One region of the Kitasatospora sp. NPDC057595 genome, then DNA from elsewhere that is predicted to be linked to it. Evidence: predicted binding sites of a transcription regulator. Region 1 holds the regulator's gene; each other region holds the start of a gene.
What was found. The regulator HrcA, encoded in region 1, represses chaperone genes, less so after heat shock. The targets are predictions, from matches to a motif close to TTNGCACTCNGNNNNNCNGAGTGCNAA.
Positions count from the first base shown of each region.

Region 2: a site for HrcA is predicted at 1,607-1,633, ahead of ACFU9E_RS01675 (FmdB family zinc ribbon protein). Genes of this name have one in related genera too.
Region 3: a site for HrcA is predicted at 5,562-5,588, ahead of groL (chaperonin GroEL). Genes of this name have one in related genera too.

Region 1 is NZ_JBHVGL010000025.1:85,825-93,276, reverse strand. It holds gene ACFU9E_RS30185 (hypothetical protein) at 1-212, opposite strand, end outside; gene htpX (zinc metalloprotease HtpX) at 243-1,163, opposite strand; gene hrcA (heat-inducible transcriptional repressor HrcA) at 1,440-2,474, shown strand; gene dnaJ (molecular chaperone DnaJ) at 2,551-3,696, shown strand; gene ACFU9E_RS30165 (16S rRNA (uracil(1498)-N(3))-methyltransferase) at 3,778-4,527, shown strand; partial or broken gene ACFU9E_RS30160 (S41 family peptidase) at 4,614-7,452, shown strand, end outside.
Region 2 is NZ_JBHVGL010000001.1:373,888-381,339, reverse strand. It holds gene ACFU9E_RS01680 (MFS transporter) at 242-1,516, shown strand; gene ACFU9E_RS01675 (FmdB family zinc ribbon protein) at 1,645-1,971, shown strand; gene ACFU9E_RS01670 (hypothetical protein) at 2,204-2,503, shown strand; gene mscL (large conductance mechanosensitive channel protein MscL) at 2,533-2,952, shown strand; gene ACFU9E_RS01660 (hypothetical protein) at 2,974-3,204, opposite strand; gene ACFU9E_RS01655 (sigma-70 family RNA polymerase sigma factor) at 3,384-4,355, opposite strand; gene ACFU9E_RS01650 (phosphatase PAP2 family protein) at 4,749-5,588, shown strand; tRNA gene ACFU9E_RS01645 (tRNA-Arg) at 5,676-5,748, opposite strand; gene ACFU9E_RS01640 (glycosyltransferase family 39 protein) at 6,019-7,452, shown strand, end outside.
Region 3 is NZ_JBHVGL010000002.1:84,350-91,801, reverse strand. It holds gene ACFU9E_RS03795 (FtsX-like permease family protein) at 1-2,425, opposite strand, end outside; gene ACFU9E_RS03790 (ABC transporter ATP-binding protein) at 2,425-3,171, opposite strand; gene ACFU9E_RS03785 (hypothetical protein) at 3,327-3,686, opposite strand; gene groL (chaperonin GroEL) at 3,782-5,404, opposite strand; gene ACFU9E_RS03775 (cold-shock protein) at 5,718-5,921, opposite strand; gene ACFU9E_RS03770 (MoaD/ThiS family protein) at 6,507-6,782, opposite strand; gene thrC (threonine synthase) at 6,854-7,452, opposite strand, start outside.

The sequences.
Region 1 (7,452 bases):
TCGGTGTCGGCGTCCAGCAGCGCCCGGACCTGGCGTTCGACCTCGTCGAAGGCCCCGCCCTCGACCGAGGCGAAGCAGACCGAGCCGAGCCCGGTGGGCCGGAAGCCCGCCGCGGCCTCCAGGGTCAGCGCGGCGGACGGCACCCCGAACAGCTGGTCGAGGTCGGGTTTGACGGGCTTGGTGCGGCCGAACAGCGCGTCCAGGATTCCCACGGCGGTCCTTCCGGGGGGAGGGTCAACGGGTCAGCGGCCGAGCTGTGCGGAGATCTTCGCGAGCTGGGCCAGCCGCTGCTCCAGCGTCGGGTGGGTGGAGAACAGCTGGGTGGCGGCCTCGCGGGCGCTCAGCGCGGGGGCGAAGTAGAAGGCGTTGTAGGCCTGCGCCTGGCGCAGGTCCTTGGTCGGGATGGCGGCGATCTGGCCGGTCACCTTGGTGAGCGCCGAGGCCAGCGCGCTGGGCCGCCCGGTGAGCTGGGCGGCGGCCCGGTCGGCGGCCAGCTCCCGGTAGCGGGAGAGCATCCGGGTCAGCAGGAAGCTGATCGCGTAGACGGCGATCGACACCAGCGGGACGACCAGCGCGACGATCGCGGCGTTGGGGTCGTTGCTGTTGCGCCCGCCGCCCATGAAGCCGCCGTACATGGCGATCCTGGTCATCGCGCCGGCCAGGACGCCGAGGAAGCCGGCCACCGTCATCACGGCGACGTCCCGGTGGGCGACGTGCGACAGCTCGTGGGCGAGCACGCCCTCCAGTTCCTCCGGCTCCAGCCGGCGCAGCAGGCCGGTGGTGACGCAGACCACCGCGTTCTGCGGGTTGCGGCCGGTGGCGAAGGCGTTCGGCATGTCGTTGCGGGCGACGGCGACCCGCGGTTTGGGCATGTCGGCGAGCGCGCAGAGCCGGTCGACGGCGCCGTGCAGCTGCGGGTACTGCTCCGGGGTGACCGGATGGGCGCCCATGGCCCGTTCGGTGATCTTGTCGCTGAACCAGAACTGGGCGACGAACAGGCCGCCGGAGATCAGGACGATGATCGGCCAGGCACCGCGCAGCAGGGCGATGAGCAGCCCGGTGAAGCCGACGTACAGCAGTCCGATCAGGAACATCGTCCCCACCATCCGGCCGGTCAGGCCGCGGTCGGGGGCGAAACGGGTGTGCTGGCCCGAGGTCGACATCGCTGTTCCTCCGTTCGCCGTCCGCTTTCGATGCTGCCACCCGGGCGGGCCCGCGGCATCATCCGCGCGCCGCGGACTGCGGGCAGGATCACTCCGGCCGGGCCGTTCCTGCCGTCGGACCCGGGCCTTACACTGGCAGGTACGGATCTGGCACTCGGGTGTTCAGAGTGCCAAGGCCGGGGCCCCGCGGGGCCGGACCGGACAGCTCGAAATGCGGACACATGCCACAACGGCGTGTCACAACGGACAACGCGTGAAGACGGAGGTGCGTGCCCCATGGCCGGTGAGGTCCGCCAGCTCGACGACCGCAAGCTCGCGGTGCTTCGCGCGATCGTCCAGGACTACGTGGGGACGGAGGAGCCGGTCGGCTCCAAGGCCCTGGTGGACCGGCACAACCTCGGGGTCTCCCCGGCCACCGTCCGCAACGACATGGCGGCGCTGGAGGAGGAGGGGTACATCCACCAGCCGCACACCAGCGCCGGGCGGATCCCCACCGACAAGGGCTACCGGCTGTTCGTCGACAAGCTGGCCGAGGTCAAGCCGATGAGCGCGCCCGAGCGGCGGGCGATCCGGCACTTCCTGGACGGCGCGGTGGACCTCGACGACGTGGTCGCCCGCACGGTGCGGCTGCTGGCCCAGCTGACCCGCCAGGTCGCGGTGGTGCAGTACCCCTCGCTGAGCCGCTCCACGGTGCGGCACATCGAGCTGGTCGCGCTGGCCCCGGCCAAGGTGATGCTGGTGCTGATCACCAACACCGGCCGGGTCGAGCAGCGGCTGGTGGACTGCCCGGGCACGGTCGGCGAGACGCTGCTGGCGGATCTGCGGGCCCGGGTCAACGCGGGGGCCGCCGGCCAGCGCCTCCCGGACGTCCCCGGGCTGCTGGAAGGGCTGCCGGCGCTGTTCGAGGCGGCCGACCGGCCGACCGTGACGACCGTGCTGGCCACGCTCTTCGAGACGCTCGCCGAGCAGAGCGAGGAGCGGATCATGCTGGCCGGCACGGCCAACCTGACCCGTTTCGGCCATGACTTCCCGCTCACTATCCAGCCGGTGCTGGAGGCGCTGGAGGAGCAGGTCGTCCTGCTCCGCCTCCTGGGTGAGACCGCGGACGCCGGGATGACGGTCCGGATCGGCCGCGAGATCGCCTACGAGGGGCTGAATTCCACGTCGGTCGTCTCGGTCGGTTACGGTTCGGGCGACGAAAGCGTGGCCAAACTGGGTGTGATCGGTCCGACTCGGATGGACTATCCGGGCACAATGGGGGCGGTGCGAGCGGTGGCACGGTACGTGGGCCAGATCCTGGCCGAGTCGTAGGAACGGGCGCGCGTCATCCACATGACGCGTCCCGCAGTCGCAAGCACTCTTACAGGCGGAACAAGCGGAGCATTTGGTGGCCACGGACTACTACGCGGTACTCGGCGTCCGACGGGATGCGGGGCAGGACGAGATCAAGAAGGCGTTCCGGCGCCTGGCGCGCGAACTGCACCCGGACGTCAACCCGGACCCGAAGACGCAGGAGCGGTTCAAGGAGATCAACGCCGCCTACGAGGTGCTCTCCGACCCGCAGAAGCGCCAGGTCTACGACCTCGGCGGCGACCCGCTCTCGCCCAACGGCGGCGGCGGCGGGGCGGGCGGCTTCGGCGCGGGGGCGGCCGGCTTCGGCTTCTCCGACATCATGGACGCCTTCTTCGGCGCCGCCTCCGGCCAGCGCGGCCCGCGCTCGCGCACCCGGCGCGGCCAGGACGCCATGATCCGCCTGGAGATCACCCTGGAGGAGGCCGCCTTCGGCACCACCAAGGAACTCCAGGTCGACACCGCCGTCACCTGTACCACCTGCAGCGGCGAGGGCGCGGCCCCCGGCACCTCCGCGCAGACCTGTGACATGTGCCGCGGCAAGGGCGAGGTCTCCCAGGTCACCCGGTCCTTCCTGGGCCAGGTCATGACCTCCCGGCCCTGCCCGCAGTGCCAGGGCTTCGGCACCGTCGTGCCGACCCCGTGCCCGGAGTGCGCCGGCGACGGCCGGGTCCGCGCCCGCCGCACCCTGACCGTCAAGATCCCCGCCGGTGTCGACAACGGCACCCGGATCCAGCTGGCCGGCGAGGGCGAGGTCGGCCCCGGCGGCGGCCCGGCCGGCGACCTGTACGTCGAGATCGCCGAGACCACCCACGCGGTGTTCCAGCGGCGCGGCGACGACCTGCACTGCACCGTCACCATCCCGATGACGGCGGCCGCGCTCGGCACCCAGGTGCCGCTGCAGACGCTGGACGGGGTGGAGGAGGTCGACATCCGGCCCGGCACCCAGTCCGGCCAGTCCATCCCGCTGCACGGCCGGGGCATCACCCACCTGCGCGGCGGCGGCCGGGGCGACCTGATAGTGCACGTCGAGGTGCAGACGCCCACCAAGCTCGACGCCGAGCAGGAGGACCTGCTGCGCCGTCTGGCGGTGCTGCGCGGCGAGGAGCGGCCGTCCGGCCAGTTCGCGCCCGGGCAGCAGGGGCTGTTCTCCCGGCTGAAGGACGCCTTCAACGGCCGGTAGCCGTCCCGCGCGGGGGTGCCGAGGCTTCCTCGGCACCCCTTTGGCGTCCCCGTTCCCGTTCCCACCCCGGAGGTTCCCCGCATGACCGCGCCCGTGTTCGTCGTCGACACCGAGCGGATCGCCGCCGCCGCGCCCGGCGCGCCGGTGCGGCTGGACGGGCCGGAGGGCCGGCACGCGGCCGCCGTGAAGCGGCTGGAGCCGGGCGAGGCGGTCACCCTGGCGGACGGCCTGGGCCTGGGCGTGGACGGCACCGTCGCGGCGGTGCACGGCAAGGACGCGGTCGACGTGACGGTGACGGCCGTGCGCCGCGAGCCGGAGCCGGCGCCGCGGATCGTGGTCGTCCAGGCGCTGCCCAAGGGCGACCGGGGCGAGCTGGCCGTGGAGACCATGACCGAGGTCGGCGTGGACGTGGTGATCCCCTGGGCGGCCTCGCGCTGCATCACCCAGTGGAAGGGCGAGCGCGGCGCCAAGGCGCTCGCCAAGTGGCGGGCCACCGCGCGGGAGGCCGGCAAGCAGTCGCGCCGGCTGCGCTTCCCCGAGGTCCGCGAGCTGATGACCACCCGGCAGCTGGCCCCGGTGCTGGCCGGCGCCGCCTTCGCGGCCGTGCTGCACGAGGAGGGCGCCGAGCCGCTGGCCGGGGCCGCGCTGCCGGACGGCGGGGACCTGGTGCTGGTGGTCGGCCCGGAGGGCGGGGTCTCCCCGGAGGAGCTGGCGGCCTTCGCCGAGCACGGCGCGAGGCCGTACCGGCTCGGCCCCTCGGTGCTGCGCACCTCCACCGCGGGGGTGGCGGCCGGCGCGCTGCTGCTGGGCCGCACCGGCCGCTGGTCCTAGCCGGTCCCGGGGGAGCGTCCCCCGTGGGGGTTCGCGGTCGGTAAAGTCCGGGCGGGCGACGCGGCCGGGTGCCTAGGGTGACGGGTGTGAGCGAACCCGAGAGCACTCCCGTGGGCGCCTATCTGCGCCATCCGCACCTGCACGGCGACCTGATCACCTTCGTGGCCGAGAACGACGTGTGGCTCGCCCCGCTGGACGGCGGCCGGGCCTGGCGGCTGACGGCCGATCACGTCCCGGTCCGCCGCCCCCGGTTCTCCCCGGACGGCCGGTACGTCGCCTTCACCTCGACCCGGGACGGCGCCCCCGAGGTGCACCTCGCGCCCGTGGACGGCGGCCCGTCCCGCCGGCTCACCCACTGGGGCGACCCGCAGACCCAGCTGCGCGGCTGGACGGCGGACGGCCGGCCGATCGCCACCACCGCCGCCGGGCAGGCCTCGCTGCGCCGCACCTGGGCGCACGCCGTGCCGCTGGACGGCGGCGAGCCGGTGCGGCTGCCGTACGGCCCGGTCGGCGGGCTGGCCTTCGAGCCGGGTGGTGACCGGACGCTGCTGGTCTCGGCGTTCGGCGTGGAGCCGGCCTGGTGGAAGCGGTACCGGGGCGGGCGGGCCGGCAAGCTGTGGATCGGCACCGAGCGCTTCGAGCGGGTCCACGAGGAGCTGGACGGCAACATCGAGTCGCCGCTGTGGGTCGGGGAGCGCATCGCGTTCCTCTCCGACCACGAGGGCGTCGGCGCGCCGTACTCCAGCCTCCCGGACGGCTCCGACCTGCGCCGCCACGGCGGCTCCCCGGAGGGCTTCTACGCCCGCGACGCCGCCACCGACGGCGCCCGGGTGGTCTGGCACGCCGCCGGCGAGCTGTGGCTGCTGGACGACCTGGCGGGTGCCGAGCCGCGCCGCCTCGACGTCCGGCCGGCCGGACCGCGCGCCGGCCGCCGCCCCCGCCCGGTGTCCGCCGCGTACTGGCTGGAGGGCGCCGCCCCGGACCGCACCGGCCGGGCGGGCGCGGTGGTGGTGCGCGGCACCGTGCACTGGCTGGCCCACCGGGAGGGTCCGGCCCGGGTGCTGGACGAGACGCCGGGCGTGCGCGGGCGGCTGGCCCGGGTGGTGCCGGGCGCGGCGGGCGAGGACGCCGGGCAGGGCGTGGTCTGGGTGACCGACGCCGGGGGCGAGGACGCGATCGAGTACGCGCCCGAGGTGCTCGGCGCCGAGCGCCGCCGGCTGGCCGCCGGGGAGCTGGGGCGGGTCCGCGCGCTGGTGGTCTCGCCGGACGGCAAGCAGCTGGCGGTCGGCGCGCACGACGGCCGGGTGCTGCTGGTCTCGCTGGCCGACGGCTCCGTGCACGAGCTGGCGCACAGCACCGACGGCGAGGTCGGCGGGCTGGCGTTCAGCCCGGACTCGGCCTGGCTGGCCTGGTCGCAGCCGACCCTCGGGCCGTGGTCGCTGCGTCAGATCGTGCTGGCCAACCTGGCCACCCGGACGGTCTCCGAGGCGACCCCGCAGCGGTTCGTCGACTACTCGCCGGCCTTCACCGCGGACGGCCGGCACCTGGCCTTCCTGTCGGTGCGCAACTTCGACCCGGTGTACGACTCGCACGTCTTCGACCTGTCGTTCCCCAACGGCTGCCGTCCGTACCTGATCACGCTGGCCGCCGACACGCCGTCCCCGTTCGGGCCGAGCCGGGCCGGGCGGACCGTCGGCGGCGAGGACGACGAGCCCAGGGGCAAGCGGGCGGACGGCGAGGAGGGCGGGGCCGACGCGCCGCCGGTGACCCGGGTCGACCTGGACGGCATCGCCGACCGGATCGTGCCGTTCCCGGTCGAGGGCGGCCGGTTCGGCACCCTGCGGGCCGCCAAGGACGGGGTGCTGTGGACCCGCGTCCCGCTGGTCGGCGAGCTGGGCGACGAGGCCGCCTCGCTGGACGACGAGCGCCCGCGGCCCACCCTGGAGCGCTTCGACTTCCGCAAGCGCCGGGCCGAGCAGCTGGTGGACGGGCTGGACGCGTTCGCGGTGAGCGGCGACGGCACCCGGCTGGCGGTGCTGGACGAGGGCGAGCTGCGGATCCTGCCGGCCGGCCACAAGGCGTCCGGGGAGGACGAGGAGATCGACGTCGACCTGGACCGGCTGCGGGTGACCGTCGACCCGGCGGCCGAGTGGCGGCAGATGTACGACGAGAACGGCCGCCTGATGCGGGACAACTTCTGGCGCCCGGACCTCTCCGGGGTCGACTGGGCGGGGGTGCTGGACCGCTACCGCCCGCTGGTGGAACGGCTCGGTTCGCACGACGACCTGGTGGACCTGCTCTGGGAGGTGCACGGCGAGCTGGGCACCTCGCACGCGTACGTGGTGCCGCCCGGCCGGCACACCGAGGCGGCCCGCCGGCAGGGTCTGCTCGGCGCCGACCTGGTCCGCGACGGCGAGGTGTGGCGGATCGCCCGGATCCTGCCCGGCGAGTCCTCGGACCCGCGGGCGCACTCTCCGCTGGCCGCCCCGGGCGCGGCGATCCGCCCGGGGGACGCCGTGCTGGCGGTCAACGGCCGCCCGGTGGACCCGGTGACCGGCCCGGCGCCGCTGCTGGCGGGCACCGCCGGGCAGCCGGTGGAGCTGACCGTGGCCGGCAAGGACGGCACCGACCGGCGCCACCCGGTGGTCGTCCCGCTGGCCGACGACGAGGCGCTGCGCTACCACGACTGGGTGGCCGGCCGGCGGGCCACCGTGCGCGAGCTGTCCGAGGGCCGGCTCGGCTACCTGCACATCCCGGACATGCAGACCACCGGCTGGGCCCAGATCCACCGCGACCTGCGCTCGGAGATGGCCCGGGAGGGCGTGATCGTCGACATCCGGGGCAACCGGGGCGGTCACACCTCGCAGCTGGTGATCGAGAAGCTGTCCCGGCGGGTCATCGGCTGGGGCGTCGCCCGGGACGTCG
Region 2 (7,452 bases), on a different contig from region 1:
CCACCGCCGGACCGGCCCGGTATCTACCCCGGTCGACGCGCGAGAGGACGACTCTCGGCGCCGTCGGGGCCTCCCCATGCCCTGCCGCGCTACCAGGCAGCAGGAAGGACCGACCGTGACGGCGCGCCGAACGGTCGAGGACGTCGAGGACGCCCAGCACGCCCTGGCCACCGCTCCCGCGGAGACCGCCACCGCCGAGACCGCGGCCGCGGCCGCCGCGCCCGCCGCCGCGCCCGCCCGCGTGGGCTACGGGGCGCTGCTGCGCACGCCCGGCGCCTGGACCTTCCTGGCCCCCGCGTTCGTCGCGCGGCTGCCCTACGCGATGCTCAGCATGGGCATCCTGCTGCTGGTCAAGGACACCCACGGCTCGTACGGCACCGCCAGCACCGTCGCGGCGGTGGCCGCCGTCGCCCAGGCGCTGATCGGCCCGCAGACCGGCCGGCTCGCCGACCGGTACGGCCAGGCCGCGGTGCTGGTCCCGGCCGTCCTGGTGCACGCGGTCTCGGTCGGCACACTGATCGCGCTCGCGCTGGGGCACGCGCCGGCCTGGAGCCTCTTCCTGGCCGCCGCCCCCGCCGGGGCGAGCGTCCCGCAGATCGGCGCCATGGTCCGCGCCCGCTGGATCGCCACCTTCTCCGCCGAGGGCGCCTCGGCCGGCTCCGCCGCCAAGGTGGGCACCGCCTTCGCCTTCGAGTCGGTGACCGACGAGTTCACCTTCGTGATCGGCCCGATCCTGGCCGCCGCCGTCGCCACCTCGGTCAACCCCGCGACCGGGCTGGTCGCCGAGGCCGCGCTGACCCTGGTCGGCGGCCTGGCCTTCGCCGCCCAGCGGCGCACCGCGCCCGCCCGGGTGGTGCGCGAGCCGGGCGTCCGGCAGGCCTCCGCGCTCGCCTCGCCCGGCGTCCGGCTGCTGGCCGGGGCCTTCCTCGGCGTGGGCACCGTCTTCGGCGGCCTGCAGGTCTCGGTGAACGCCTTCGCCGACTCGGTCGAGCAGCACGGCTCCGCCGGCACCGTCTACGGCATCTTCGCCGGTGGCTCGATGGTGGCCGGCGTGCTGTACGGCGTGATCGCCTGGCGGCGCCCGGTCCAGCAGCGGATGATCATCAGCTACGGCCTGCTGGTGCTGGGCTGCTCGACCCTGTGGGCGATGCCCGGCCTGGTCGCGCTCTCGATCGCCGGACTGGTCTGCGGCCTGGCCATCGCGCCCACCCTGATCAGCGGCTACACCCTGGTCGAGACGCTGGTCGAGGACGGCGCCAAGACCGAGGCCTTCACCTGGCTGACCGGTGCCATCGGCCTGGGCCTGGCGACCGGCGCGACGGCGGCCGGGCAGCTGATCGACGCGCACGGGCCCTCGATCGGCTTCCTGGTGCCGGTGGCCGGCGCCGGGCTGGGCCTGATCGCGCTGGTGACGCTGCGGGGGCTGCTGGTTCCGCGGGCCGCGCGCGGCCCGGTGGCCGCGGCCTCCGGGGAGCGGGGCACCTGCGGCCGGCTGGTGGGCGCGGCCGAGGGCTGAGCGGAACGGCCGGATCGGACCGGCGGCCCGGCTCATCTCACATTCGAGTCGCTGGACTGATCCACCGGAATGCCGCATCATTGACCATCGTTAGCACTCATCAGGCGAGAGTGCCAGGAGGAAGACAAGTGCCCACGTACCAGTACCAGTGCACCGAGTGCGGCAACGGCCTGGAGGCGGTGCAGAAGTTCACCGACGAGCCGCTGACCACCTGCCCCGACTGCCAGGGACGGCTCCGCAAGGTCTTCTCCGCGGTGGGCGTGGTCTTCAAGGGCTCCGGCTTCTACCGGACCGACAGCCGCTCGTCCTCCAGCAGCTCGGTGGGCGGGGGCTCGTCCTCGTCCTCCTCGTCGACGTCGGCCGCCCCGTCCTCGTCGGGCTCCTCGGGCTCGTCGGGCTCGTCCTCGTCGAAGCCGTCGACCCCCGCCGCGAGCCCCGCTCCGGCGGCCGGCTGACCTTCGGCCGGGCACCGGCACCAGCGTTCCGGACGGCCCGCCGTTCCCGCTTCCCGGCGGGCGCGGCGGGCCGTCCGTCGTCTCCGGGGGGGCGGCCGGTTCACTCGTCGGGGTGAAGGTTTTTGTCCACAGCCCCGGGTTTTCCACAGGCCGGGAAAAGCCGCTTCCGGCGGCGGCGCCTGCGGCCCACAGTGGCGGTCAACGGAACCCGTGACCGACCCCGGAGGTGCCCGTGCGCACCGGTTCGCCCGTCCTGTCCCCCCGCCCGCTGCCGATCCCGCCGTTGCCCGCGCCGAGCGTGCCGCCCCGGCAGCCGGTGCCGTCGTTCCCGCCGATCGGCGGCCGTGCGGGCCCGCGGTGCCGACTGCGGCAGGTGCTGCGCTACCGCGCGCCCGTCCCGGCCGTGCTGCTGTTCGCGGCGGCGGCGGTGCTCACCCTCGGCCCGGTCCTGGCGGGGCCGCCCGCACCGGGAGCACCGCCCCCGGTGGGCCGAACGGGTTGTCCGGCGGAGGGGGGAGAAAAGCACCCGTGACCGCCGTACGACTCCGTCGTTCACGCGGCATGAAAGGCTTCAAGGAATTCCTGCTGCGCGGAAACGTCGTCGAGCTGGCCGTCGCCGTGGTCATCGGCGCGGCGTTCACCAACATCGTCAACGCCTTCGTCAAGGGCGTGATCAACCCGATCGTCGGTGCGTTCGGAGCCAAGGACCTCGCGTCCTACAGCTCCTGCCTCAAGGGACCCTGCGAGCTGTCCGCCACCGGCGAGGTCACGTCCGGCATCCTCATCCTCTGGGGCAGCGTGCTGAGCGCGGCCCTCCAGTTCCTGATCACCGCGGCCGTCGTCTACTTCTTCCTGATCCTGCCGATGACCAGGTTCACCGCCAAGCGCAAGACCCTGGCCGAGATCCAGACCGAGGCCGAGGTCAAGGAGGTGGCACTGCTCACCCAGATCCGCGACGCCCTGGTCACCCGGGCCGGCTGAGGCCCGGCGGGGGCGGGGCCGTCAGTCGCCGTGGTGCGGCGGGCGCTGGCTCAGGTACCAGTCCAGTCCCCGCCCACCGCTCTCCCCCGCCCCGGGGCGGTCGCCCCAGCCCGTGTCGGTGTCGTCCCGGGACTGCCGCTCCAGCGGGTCGCCGAAGACCAGCCGGGCCTTCGCCGCCGCCCGCCCGGCCGTCTTCCTCTCGGCCGCCTGCCCGTCGACCGCCTGCTCCTCGGCCGTCTGCTCTTCCGCCACCTTCGCCTCCACAGCTCCCGATCCTCCGCCGCCGACGTTCCCGCCCGCCCTCACCGGCCCCGCCGTCACCAGCCTAGAACGCGGCCGGCACGACGGCGGGCCCGGTGCGGACCGCTTCCGCACCGGGCCCGCAGGCCGTCGTCACCCCCGGGACACGCGCCGGGTCCCACGCCCCCGCGTCACGCCGCCTCGAAGCCCGCGTGGTCGGCGATCTTCTTCAGCTCGGCCAGGGCGTGCTTCTCGATCTGGCGGATCCGCTCACGGGTCAGCCCGTGCTGCTTGCCCACCTCGGTCAGGGTGCGCTCGCGGCCGTCCTCCATGCCGTACCGCGACCGGATGATCGAGGCCGTCCGGTCGTCCAGCCGTCCGATCAGGCCGTCCAGCTCCTCACGGCGGAGCATGACCATCACGGCGTCCTCCGGGGACGTCGCCCCGGTGTCCTCGACGAGGTCGCCGAACTGGGTCTCGCCCTCATCGTCCACCGACATGTTCAGGCTGACCGGGTCCCTCGCCCAGTCCAGCACGTCCTTGATCCGGGCCTCGGTGGTGTCCAGCTCGGCCGCGATCTCGGCGGGCTCGGCCTCCCGGCCCAGCTCCTTCGACTTCTCCCGCTGCACCCGGCGGATCCGGCCGAGTTCCTCGACCAGGTGCACGGGCAGCCGGATGGTGCGCGACTGGTCCGCGATCGACCGGGTGATCGCCTGACGGATCCACCACGTCGCATAGGTGGAGAACTTGAAGCCCTTGGCGTAGTCGAACTTCTCCACCGCACGGACCAGGCCCGCGTTGCCCTCCTGGATCAGGTCGAGCAGCGGCAGGCCGCTGCGCGGGTAGCGCCGCGCCACCGCGACCACGAGACGGAGGTTGGACCGGATGAAGACGTCCTTGGCGCGCTCGGCGTCCTCGGCTATCGCCTCCAGCTCCTCGCGCCGCACGCCCTCGGGAAGCCCGCCCTCGTCCAGCAGGTGCTGGGCGTACACGCCGGCCTCGATCCGCAGGGAGAGCTCGACCTCCTCGGCGGCATCGAGCAGGGGCGTCCTGGCGATCTCGTCGAGGTACATGCCGACCAGGTCACGGTCGGCCTCAAGGTTGGTCGGGCGGGCCGCGCGAGTCCGGTCGGCCCTGTCGCGAACGACGGCACGGGTGGCCATGCTTGCTCCCTTTGCTGGTGTTGCCGCGGTCTGGCTGCCTGCCCGGAGAGGGCAAGAAGTGCGGGCCCCGCGGGCCTCACACGTAACGATCCAACGAACAGAATCCGGACAACATTCCCAAGTCACTCAGACTTCTTCCGGCGATGCAGTATGCTGCCCGATTTCACCCGCGATGCGGACCGAGGGTGACGGGCCGGCCACCGGACGCGTTCCTCGGGGCCTCTCGGCGCACCCCCGCGCACGCCCTCCCTTCCCACAACCCCGCCGGCCGCGAGCGCGTTCCCGCGCGGGACGCACCCACGCCCCGGCGCACGCAGGTCCTCCGCACAAAAGATGCCAAATCGCTATCGCCGCAGCGCACGATCGGCATGGGCGGCTGGGAAGGTGTCAGCCATGCACCTGACCAACAGCTCGCCTTCCATCACCCCGCGTGATCGCCACCTGCTCCGGCACGCGGCCCTCGCGGTCTGCTGCGCCGTGCTGTTCGCCGTCCTGGCGGCCCTGGTGCAGACCGGCTGGAGCCCGCTCTCCCGGCTCGACCGCGAACCGGTCGACCGCCTGCACCGCTTCGCCGCCGATCACACCGCGTGGACCGCCTCGGTCCAGCTGTTCTCCGACATCGGCGGAACGGTCACCATGCGCTCGGTGCTCGGCGCGGCCGCCCTCTGGCTCTGGCTGATCGGCGCCCGGACGCTGGGCGGCTGGGTCGCGGCCCAGACCCTGGCCGGCTGGGGCGGCCAGTGGGTGCTGAAGCTCTCGCTCGGCCGCCACCGCCCCACCTTCTCCGACCCGGTCGCGCACGCCGGCGGCCCGGCCCTCCCCTCCGGACACGCGATGGCCTCGGCGATCGCCTGTGCCGTCCTGGTCGGCCTGCTCTGGCCCCGGGCGGGCCGGGCCGGCCGGATCACCGCCTGCTCGATCGCCGCGCTGACCGTCCTGGGGATCGGCGCCTCCCGGGTCTTCCTGGGCGTCCACTGGCCCAGCGACGTCATGGGCGGCTGGCTGGCCGCCGGCATCGTCCTCGGCAGCGTCACCGTCCTCGTCGAACTCGCCCGCCCCGGTGCGCTGGCCCGCGACTTCCGCCGGGTGAACCGGCGCACCCGCCCCCGCGTCCAACGCGTGCTCGTCTCCCCCACCCACCGGCCCCGGAACCCCGTCGGCCGCACCCCGGACCCCGTGCCGGGGCCCGCCCCGGAGAACACCGCCGACCACCCGGACGGCCTGCTGCGCTGACACCCCCTCACCCCGGAGAACGCCGCGGGCCCCCTCGATCGCAACCGAGGGGGCCCGCATTCACGTCATCCGCCGTGACCGGCGCTGTGCCCCAGGCAGGATTCGAACCTGCGACACCGGCTTTAGGAGAGCCGTGCTCTATCCCCTGAGCTACTGAGGCGGGGACGACCGCAGACAGCCTAGCGGATCGGGGGCGCGGGGGTGGGCGGCACGGAGCGGGCGGGCGGAGCGGCCGACGGTGGGTCAGATGGGACGGGGGCCGTCCGCCCGGCCGATCGGGGCGCGGTTAGCCTGGGGGAACGGACCTCGGACCGACGGGGCCCGGGGCCCCTCCGGCGGGGGAAGAGGACGGGAGCGGCAGATGGCGTCGGGTGACCGGTGGGACCGGGGGCCCGTCCTCCGTCTCGCACGGAAGGCGGCCGGGCCGTTCGTGTGGCTGGCGCCCGCGCTGGTCATGCTGACGGTGGGCGCCTACCGGCTGGGGACACCGGCACTGTGGCGGGACGAGGTGGCGAGCTGGGTCTCGGCCACCCGGACGCTGGGCGACCTGCTGCGGATGCTGCAGCACGTGGACGCCAGCAACGGCGCCTACTACGTCCTGCTGCACTGCTGGACGACCCTGTTCGGCGACTCCGAGATCTCGCTGCGGCTGCCCTCCGTCCTGGCGATGGCGGGCGCGGCCGCGTTCACCGCGCTGACCGCCGAGCGGCTGTTCGGCGGCCGGGTCGCGGGCGTCTGCGCCGGGCTGCTCTTCGCGATGGTCCCGCTGATCTCCCGGTACGCCCAGGAGGCCCGCTCGTACGCGCTGGTGACCTGTGCCGTCGCGGCGGCGGGCTGGTTCCTGCTGCGCGCCCTGGAACGGCCGACGCTGGGCCGGTGGGCGCCCTACGGCCTGGCGATGGCGGTGGCCGGCGCGGCGCACCTGGTCTCGCTGAGCGCCCTGGCCGGTCAGGCCGCGCTGGTCGCCCCGTACCTGTGGCGGACCCGTGGACCGGCGCGGCGGCGGCTGCTCGCGGGGCTCGTGCTGGTGCTCGCCGCCCTGGTGGCGGCGGTGCTTCCGGTGGCGCTGCTGGGCCGCCGGCAGTCCGAGCGCCAGCTGGGCTGGCTCGGCCGGCCGACCCTGGACCAGCTGTGGCACTTCGGCGAGCCGCTGTTCGGCTCGGCCCGGGTCTTCCACGTCTTCCTGGTGCTGGCGCTGCTGGCCCTCGCGCTGCCCGGGCGGCGCGGTCCGGCGCTGCGGCTGCTGCTGCTCGCGGTGCTGCCGGTGCTGGCGGTCTGGGCCTTCTCGTTCGGCCCGACCTCGTACTTCCTCGACCGGTACCTGCTGTTCACGGTGCCCGCGTGGGCCGCGCTGGCCGGCTGCGGGATAGGCGCGGGCTACGCGGCGGTGACCGCGGCGGCCCGGCCCGGCCGGACCCCGCCGGAAGTGCGGGCGGCCGGCCTGCTGCTCGCGGTCGGCGTGGTGGCGGTGGCCGGGGTGACGGCCCTGCCGAAGCAGTCCCTGGTGCGCTACGCGGGCTCGCACGCGCAGTCGAAGGAGCCGTACCGGGAGGTGGCCCGGCTGATCGCGGCCGGCTACCGGCCGGGCGACGGGCTGGCGGTGCCGCTCGGCGACCAGGCCTGGTCGATGGTCGGCCCGGGTGTCTCCTACTACCTTCCGGCCGGTGTCCGCCCGTACCCCCTGTTCGAGGCGACCGGGGCGGTCCGGGCCGAGGACCTCTTCCCGGTGCCGTGCCCGCACCCCGCGGAGTGCACCGGCACGGGCAGCCGCGCCTGGCTGGTCGTCCTGGGCAACACCGCGGACCCGCTGGCCGCGGTGCCCGCCGATCAGGCGGACGCGCTGCGCGCCCGGTTCGGGACGCCG
Region 3 (7,452 bases), on a different contig from region 1:
CGGCGCCCAGCACCACCACCACGGCGAACCCGGCGAGCGCGAGGCCGATCACGTCGTCCTTCGGCTGGAAGCCGCGCTCCACGTGCAGCGTCGCCCGCGGGACGACCTGGGCCAGATCGGCCTCCACGCGCTGCTGCACCCTGGCGGTGGGCGGGTGCGCGGGCCGCCACACCGAGCCGATCGACTCGGTGGACAGGCCGGTCCTGCGCACCGCCTCCGGGCTCATCAGCAGCCCCCCGTACCGGGCGGCGTCCGGGTTGTCGACCAGGAGCGCGTCGACCGCGATCTCCTTGGTGCCCGGCTGCGGCGTCTGCCCGGGCTGCACCGGGCCACCGCCGGCCGCGCCCATCATGGTGAGCACCGCCCGGCCGTCGTGCAGCCGGTCGCGGTCGAAGACGATCGCCCGGCCGGCGGCCAGGGCCTCCTCGACGGCCCGGTCGTTCACCCCGAACAGGTTGTGCAGCACCGTCGCGTCGCCGACCAGCGCGCGGCTCCCGGGGCCGGCGTCGTCGAACGGGCCGCCGGTGCCCTTGGCCCGCACCGCGCTGGAGCAGCCCTCGCAGAAGACGTACAGCATGCCGTGGACGTCGGCGCGCGCGCCCGCGTCCGGCAGGTCCCGCTCGACGGCGGCGCGCAGCCGCGGCAGCTGCGGGTCGTCCGGCTTCATCGGGGCCTCGACCACGACCGCCCCCATCGGGGCGGTCGGCCGGTAGGCGGCCCGGTCCTGGGCCTCGGTGCCGGCGGTGTAGACGCCGACGGCGACGGCTCCGGCGACGGCGGCCATCACCGCGGCCACGGCGGGCGCGGTGCGGCCGCGGTGGCGGGCCGAGTCGCGCAGGGCCAGCCGGGGGCCGAGCGGCAGCCGGGCGGCGAGCCGGCCGGACAGCGCGATCAGCAGCGGGGTGAAGAGCAGGAAGCCGATCTCCGCGGTGACCGCCCCGGCGAGCACGGTGAGCGCCTTCCTGGTGAGCCCGTGGAACACCGGCAGGCCGGTGGCGTCCTGGCCGCCGGCGCCGTAGAGCGCCAGGCCCGCGCCCGCGACGACCAGGACCAGGCCCAGCAGCGGGAGCCTGCGGCTCGGCGCGCCGACGCTGTCCCGGCCGGTGAGCCCGGCCACCACGTCGCGGCGCGCGGCCTGGACCGCGGGCACCACGGCGGCCAGCAGCGCGGTGATCACCCCCACGGCGGCGATGGCCAGCAGGTCGAGCGGCGCGATCGCGAAGTGTCCGAAGCGGCTGCCGCCGGCCTCCTCGGCCCAGGTCCGCAGCACGGCGACCAGGCCGACGCCCGCGACCAGGCCGGCGGCCGCCCCGACCGTCCCGAGCACCAGCCCGGAGCCGAGCACGACCGCGCGGACGTGGCCGCGGCCGCCGCCCGCGGCGCCGATCAGGGCGAGCTGCCGGCGCGCGCGCCGGGCGCCCACCGCGAAGGCCGGGCCGGCCAGCAGGGCGACCTCCAGCAGCGCCATCCCGGCCACCGTGGCCAGCACCACGACCCGCTTGTCCGCGTCCGGGAGCCTGAACAGATCGGGGTCGTAGGTGACGGCGGATGCGGGCGGCGGGTCGAGCGCCACGGCGCGCGAGGTCACCGTGAAGCCGTACCGGTTGAGCTTCCGGACGGCGGGCCAGTCCAGGGCGGCGCCGCCGGGCATCCGCACCAGCCAGCGCTCGGGGCGGGCCTCCTCCGCCCCGGCCGCGGTCAGCCCGGAGGAGGCGCCCGCGGCGGGCGGGGCCGCGGCGGCCAGCGGGGCGGTCAGCGCACCGGGCCGGGCCACCAGCTCGACCTTGTCGAGGTCCCCCGGGTACTCGACCACGCCGGTCAGCTTGAACGGCGCCGTGTCGAGGCCCTTGACCGTGGTGGAGTCACCGATCCGCAGTCCGGCCTCGGCGAGGAAGGCGCGGGTGACGGCCGCCTCGTGCGGCGCGCTCGGCGCCCTCCCCTCGACCAGGTCCAGCCGGCCCTGCCAGATCCGGTCGGTCAGGTCCGCCTCGGAGGTCGAGGTGGTGAACAGGCCCTCCCGGGTGGAGGTGCTGACCGCCGGCCCGGGAGTGGCCGGCAGCAGCAGCGCGCCCGCGGGCAGCAGCCCGGCGACCAGGCCGGTGGGGGAACCCGCCGCGGCGGCGGCCGCCACCGAGGCCGGATCGGTCCGGTCCTCCTGCAGCACCTGCACGCCGTCCTCGGCGAACGGCCCCTGGTCGACCGAGCGGCCCGGCCGGTGGGCGGTGATCAGGGCGTCCGCCCCGCCCATCAGCCGTTCGACCCGCTCGCCGGGGGTGAGCTGTCCACTGCGGTGGACGACGTCGGCACCGGCGACGCCGAGGACCGGAAGCGCGACCATGGCGGCCACCAGGACGCTGCGGCCCTTGGCGCGCAGGGCGTCGCGGCGGGCGATCCGCAGGGCGACGCGCAGGGCGGAGAGCTTCATCACCGGCCGCCGTTCCCGCCGGCGGGCAGCAGCCGCGCGGCCTGCCGTCCACCGGTCTCCTCGACCACCAGGCCGTCGCGCAGGACGACCACCCGGTCGGCCCAGACGGCGTGCCGGGCGTCGTGGGTGACCATCATGGCGGCGGCGCCCGCGTCGCAGCGCGCCCGCAGCACGCCCAGCACCGCCTCGCCGGTGGCGGAGTCGAGGGCGCCGGTGGGCTCGTCGGCCAGCACCAGCCGGCGGTCGCCGACCAGGGCGCGGGCGATGGCGACGCGCTGCTGCTGCCCGCCGGACAGCTGCTCGGGGAAGCGGTCGGCCAGCTCGGCGATGCCCAGCTCGCCCAGTGCGGCCCGGGCCTCGCCGCGGGCGGCCCGTCCGGGGACACCGTCCAGCTCCCGGGGCAGTGCGATGTTCTCGGCGGCGGTCAGCGCCGGGACGAGGTTGTAGTCCTGGAAGACGTAGCCGACCGAGCGGCGCCGGACGGCGGCCAGGCCGCTCCGGCTCAGCGCGCCGAGCTCGACGCCCTCGACCAGCACCTGTCCGCGGCTGGGCCGGTCCAGGCCGCCGGCCAGGGCGAGCAGGGTGGACTTTCCGGAGCCGGACGGCCCCATCACGGCGACGAACTCGCCCGGGCGGACGGCCAGGTCGACGCCGCGCAGCGCCCGCACCTCGGCCGCGCCCGCGCCGTGCACCCGGGTGACCGCGCGCAGTTCCAGGACGGGCCGGGTCGGATCTGGCTGGGACATGGGGCTCCCCCTCTCGGCCGTGGAGCTCTCGGCCGCAAAGATTCAGATGGACTGTATAAGTCGGTAGACTACATATGCCGTCCATCGGTTCCACCCGGCACGAAAAAGCCGCCGCCGCGCCCGGAGGCGCGACGGCGGCGAGGTGACGGACGGGGCTACGCCAGCTCCCCCACCGCCGCCACCACGGCACCGCGCTTGCCGCACACCCAGTGCGGGTCCGGCCCCAGCTCCGGCTCCACGCCCAGCGCGTGCGGGTCCCCGTCCGCCGCGCAGTCCGCGCAGAGCGGCCAGCGGCCGTGGGTCTCCAGCAGCGCGTCCTGGACGTCCTGGGCGACCAGGCCCAGCACGAACTCCGTGCCGTCCGGCCACTGCTCCAGCCACCACCGGCGGTGCGCCACGGCCTTCTCCACCAGCGACACCACGGCGGCGTCGGCGGCGTCCCGCGCGGTCAGGTCGGCCAGGATCAGCGCCCGCGCGGTGTGCAGCGCCGTCTCGATGTCGTCTGTCGTAGCCATCCGTCCAGTCTCCCAGGAAGGTCCGGGAACGCCGCACGGGCGGCTCCCCGAGGGGAACCGCCCGTGCGAGCGAGGAACCGTCCGATCCGTGCGGATCAGAAGTCCATGTCACCGCCCGGCATGCCGCCGCCGGCGGCCGCGGCGGCCTTCTCCGGCTTGTCGGCGATGACGGCCTCGGTGGTGAGGAAGAGCGCCGCGATGGAGGCGGCGTTCTGCAGCGCGGAGCGGGTGACCTTGGCCGGGTCGATGATGCCCTCGGCGACCAGGTCGACGTACTCGTTGGTGGCGGCGTTCAGGCCGTGACCGGCGGGGAGGTTGCGCACCTTCTCCACCACGACGCCACCCTCCAGGCCGGCGTTGGTCGCGATCTGCTTGATCGGGGCCTCCAGCGCGACCTTGACGATGTTGGCACCGGTGGCCTCGTCGCCGTCCAGCTCCAGCTTGTCGAAGGCGACACCGGCCTGCAGCAGGGCGACGCCACCACCGGCGACGATGCCCTCCTCGACGGCGGCCTTGGCGTTGCGGACGGCGTCCTCGATGCGGTGCTTGCGCTCCTTGAGCTCCACCTCGGTGGCCGCGCCGGCCTTGATGACGGCCACGCCGCCGGCCAGCTTGGCGAGGCGCTCCTGGAGCTTCTCGCGGTCGTAGTCCGAGTCGCTGTTCTCGATCTCGGCGCGGATCTGGTTCACCCGGCCCGCGACCTGCTCGCTGTCGCCGCCACCGTCGACGATGGTGGTCTCGTCCTTGGTGATGACCACCTTGCGGGCGGTGCCCAGCAGGTCGACGCCCGCGTTCTCCAGCTTCAGGCCGACCTCCTCGGAGATCACGGTGCCGCCGGTGAGGATGGCGATGTCCTGGAGCATGGCCTTGCGGCGGTCGCCGAAGCCCGGGGCCTTGACGGCGACGGACTTGAAGGTGCCGCGGATCTTGTTCACGACCAGGGTCGACAGGGCCTCGCCCTCGACGTCCTCGGCGATGATGACGAGCGGCTTGCCGCTCTGCATGACCTTCTCCAGCAGCGGCAGCAGGTCCTTGACCGAGCCGATCTTGGAGTTGGCGATCAGGATGTACGGGTCCTCGAACGAGGTCTCCATACGCTCCAGGTCGGTGGCGAAGTACGCCGAGATGTAGCCCTTGTCGAAGCGCATGCCCTCGGTGAGCTCCAGCTCCAGACCGAAGGTGTTGCTCTCCTCGACGGTGATAACGCCTTCCTTGCCGACCTTGTCCATGGCCTCGGCGATCAGCTCGCCGATCTGGGTGTCGGCGGCGGAGATGGAGGCGGTGGAGGCGATCTGCTCCTTGGTCTCCACGTCCTTGGCCTGGGCCAGCAGCTGGTCGGAGACGGCCGCGACGGCCTTCTCGATGCCGCGCTTCAGGGCCATCGGGTTGGCGCCGGCGGCGACGTTGCGCAGACCCTCGCGGACGAGCGCCTGGGCCAGCACGGTGGCGGTGGTGGTGCCGTCACCCGCGACGTCGTCGGTCTTCTTGGCGACCTCCTTGACGAGCTCCGCACCGATCTTCTCGTACGGGTCCTCGAGCTCGATCTCCTTGGCGATGGAGACACCGTCGTTGGTGATGGTGGGGGCGCCCCACTTCTTCTCCAGAACGACGTTGCGACCCTTGGGGCCGAGCGTGACCTTCACGGCGTCGGCGAGCTGGTTCATGCCACGCTCAAGGCCGCGGCGAGCTTCCTCATCAAAGGCGATGATCTTGGCCATCTGAAGTGGTCCTCCGGGACACGGTCGACTGCTCGGACCAAGGGGTGCCCGCGACGGACGGCCCTGGTGTGCGGGGGTCCATTCCCCTACCGCTCCCGGGGGCCTCACCGACCCGGTCCGCTTATCACTCTCAAGCTCTGAGTGCTAACGCCAATGATTAGCACTCTGGGTGGGCGAGTGCAAGCCCAATCGACGATCCGCGAGCCGCGCGGACATGACGGCGGGCCCGTGCGACATGCGTCGCACGGGCCCGCCGTGAAGCAAGAGGTGCACCAGCCGATGGGCCGAGCCGAACTCCTGGGTGTCGGAAAGGTCAGACCGCCGCGCGGACCATGTCCGCCTGCGGGCCCTTCTGCCCCTGAGAGATCTCGAACTCGACCCGCTGGCCCTCCTCAAGGGTGCGGTAGCCGTCCATCTGGATCGCGCTGTAGTGGACGAAGACGTCCGCACCACCGTCGACCGCGATGAAGCCGTAGCCCTTCTCCGCGTTGAACCACTTGACGGTGCCCTGAGCCATTCCGAACTCCCCTAGTGCTGTGCTGGCCCTTCACGCCCCCGCAGGTCTGCGGGCGCGGGTCTGGTTGGCTGCCGGCCCGGGGAACCCCCCCTGGGCGCGGCCGTGCACGCCGCGATCCTCCCGATGTCGCCGAACGGCATCCGGCGAACGGGCGATTGCGTCGACCGCGGCTGAATGTATCCGGATCGACGCCCTCTGCAACAGGCCCAATGTCGGGGAATTCACCCGGCATCATGGGGGACAGGACGGACATAAACACCAGGAAAGCCGCATTTCCCGCCGGACATAGCGGACGTATTACCAGAAATCCCGGTCAGAATTCTGACACCGGCCTGACATGTTTCCCGGGCCCCGGACCCCGGCACCGGCCCCACTGGGCGGACACCGGCGGTGGTGGCGATGCGGTGGATTCGTTCCCGGATGAGCGGAAGGGCGGCCTCTGTTCCCGGTCGAGCGACACTTTACTCCGACCGGCACCGAAAATATTCCCGCCAAAATACGCGCGGCTGTCCGCGGCACGGAATTCCGTGCCGCGGACAGCCGGAGACGGTGCGCCCGCCCCGGAGGGAACGGGCGCGCGCGGGATCAGCCGCCGGCGACCGCCGGGATGATCGAGATGTTCGCGCCGTCCTTGATCTCCGTCGCCAGGCCCTCGGCGAAGCGCACGTCGTCGTCGTTCACGTAGACGTTGACGAAGCGGCGCAGCTTGCCGGTGTCGTCCAGGATGCGCGCGGCGATCCCGGCGTGGTTCTTCTCCAGGTCGGCGATGACCTCGCCCAGCGTGCCGCCCTCGGCGGGCACCTCGCTGGCGCCGCCGGTGTAGGTGCGCAGGATGGTCGGGATGCGGACGTTGGCGCTCATGGGGGTCTCCTCGTTGCGGGCGCGCGGGCGGGGCTGGGGGCGGGACGGGTGGGACGTGGGTGGCGCGAGGGTCAGGCGGTCGCCAGGCCGGCGTCCCGGAAGGACTCCAGGTTCGGCCGGATCACGGCGGTCATCCCGGCCTCGGAGACGGCGTCGAGGGTCTTCAGGCCGTCACCGGTGTTGATCGCGACGGTCTCCTTCGACGGGTCCAGCTGCCCGGTCTCGACCAGCTTCTTGAGCACGCCGATGGTCACGCCGCCCGCGGTCTCCGCGAAGATGCCCTCGGTGCGGGCCAGCAGCCGGATCGCGGCCACGACCTCCTCGTCCGTCACGTCCTCCACCGCGCCGCCGGTGCGCCGGGCGATGTCCAGCACGTACGGGCCGTCGGCCGGGTTGCCGATCGCCAGCGACTTGGCGATGGTGTCCGGCTTGACCGGCCGGATCACGTCGTGGCCGGCCTTGAACGCGGCCGAGACCGGCGAGCAGCCCGCCGCCTGGGCGCCGAAGATCCGGTACGGCCGGTCCTCGACCAGGCCGAGCTTGATCAGCTCCTGCAGACCCTTGTCGATCTTGGTGAGCTGCGAGCCCGAGGCGATCGGGATCACGATCTGCTCCGGCAGCCGCCAGCCGAGCTGCTCGCAGATCTCGTAGGCGAGCGTCTTGGAGCCCT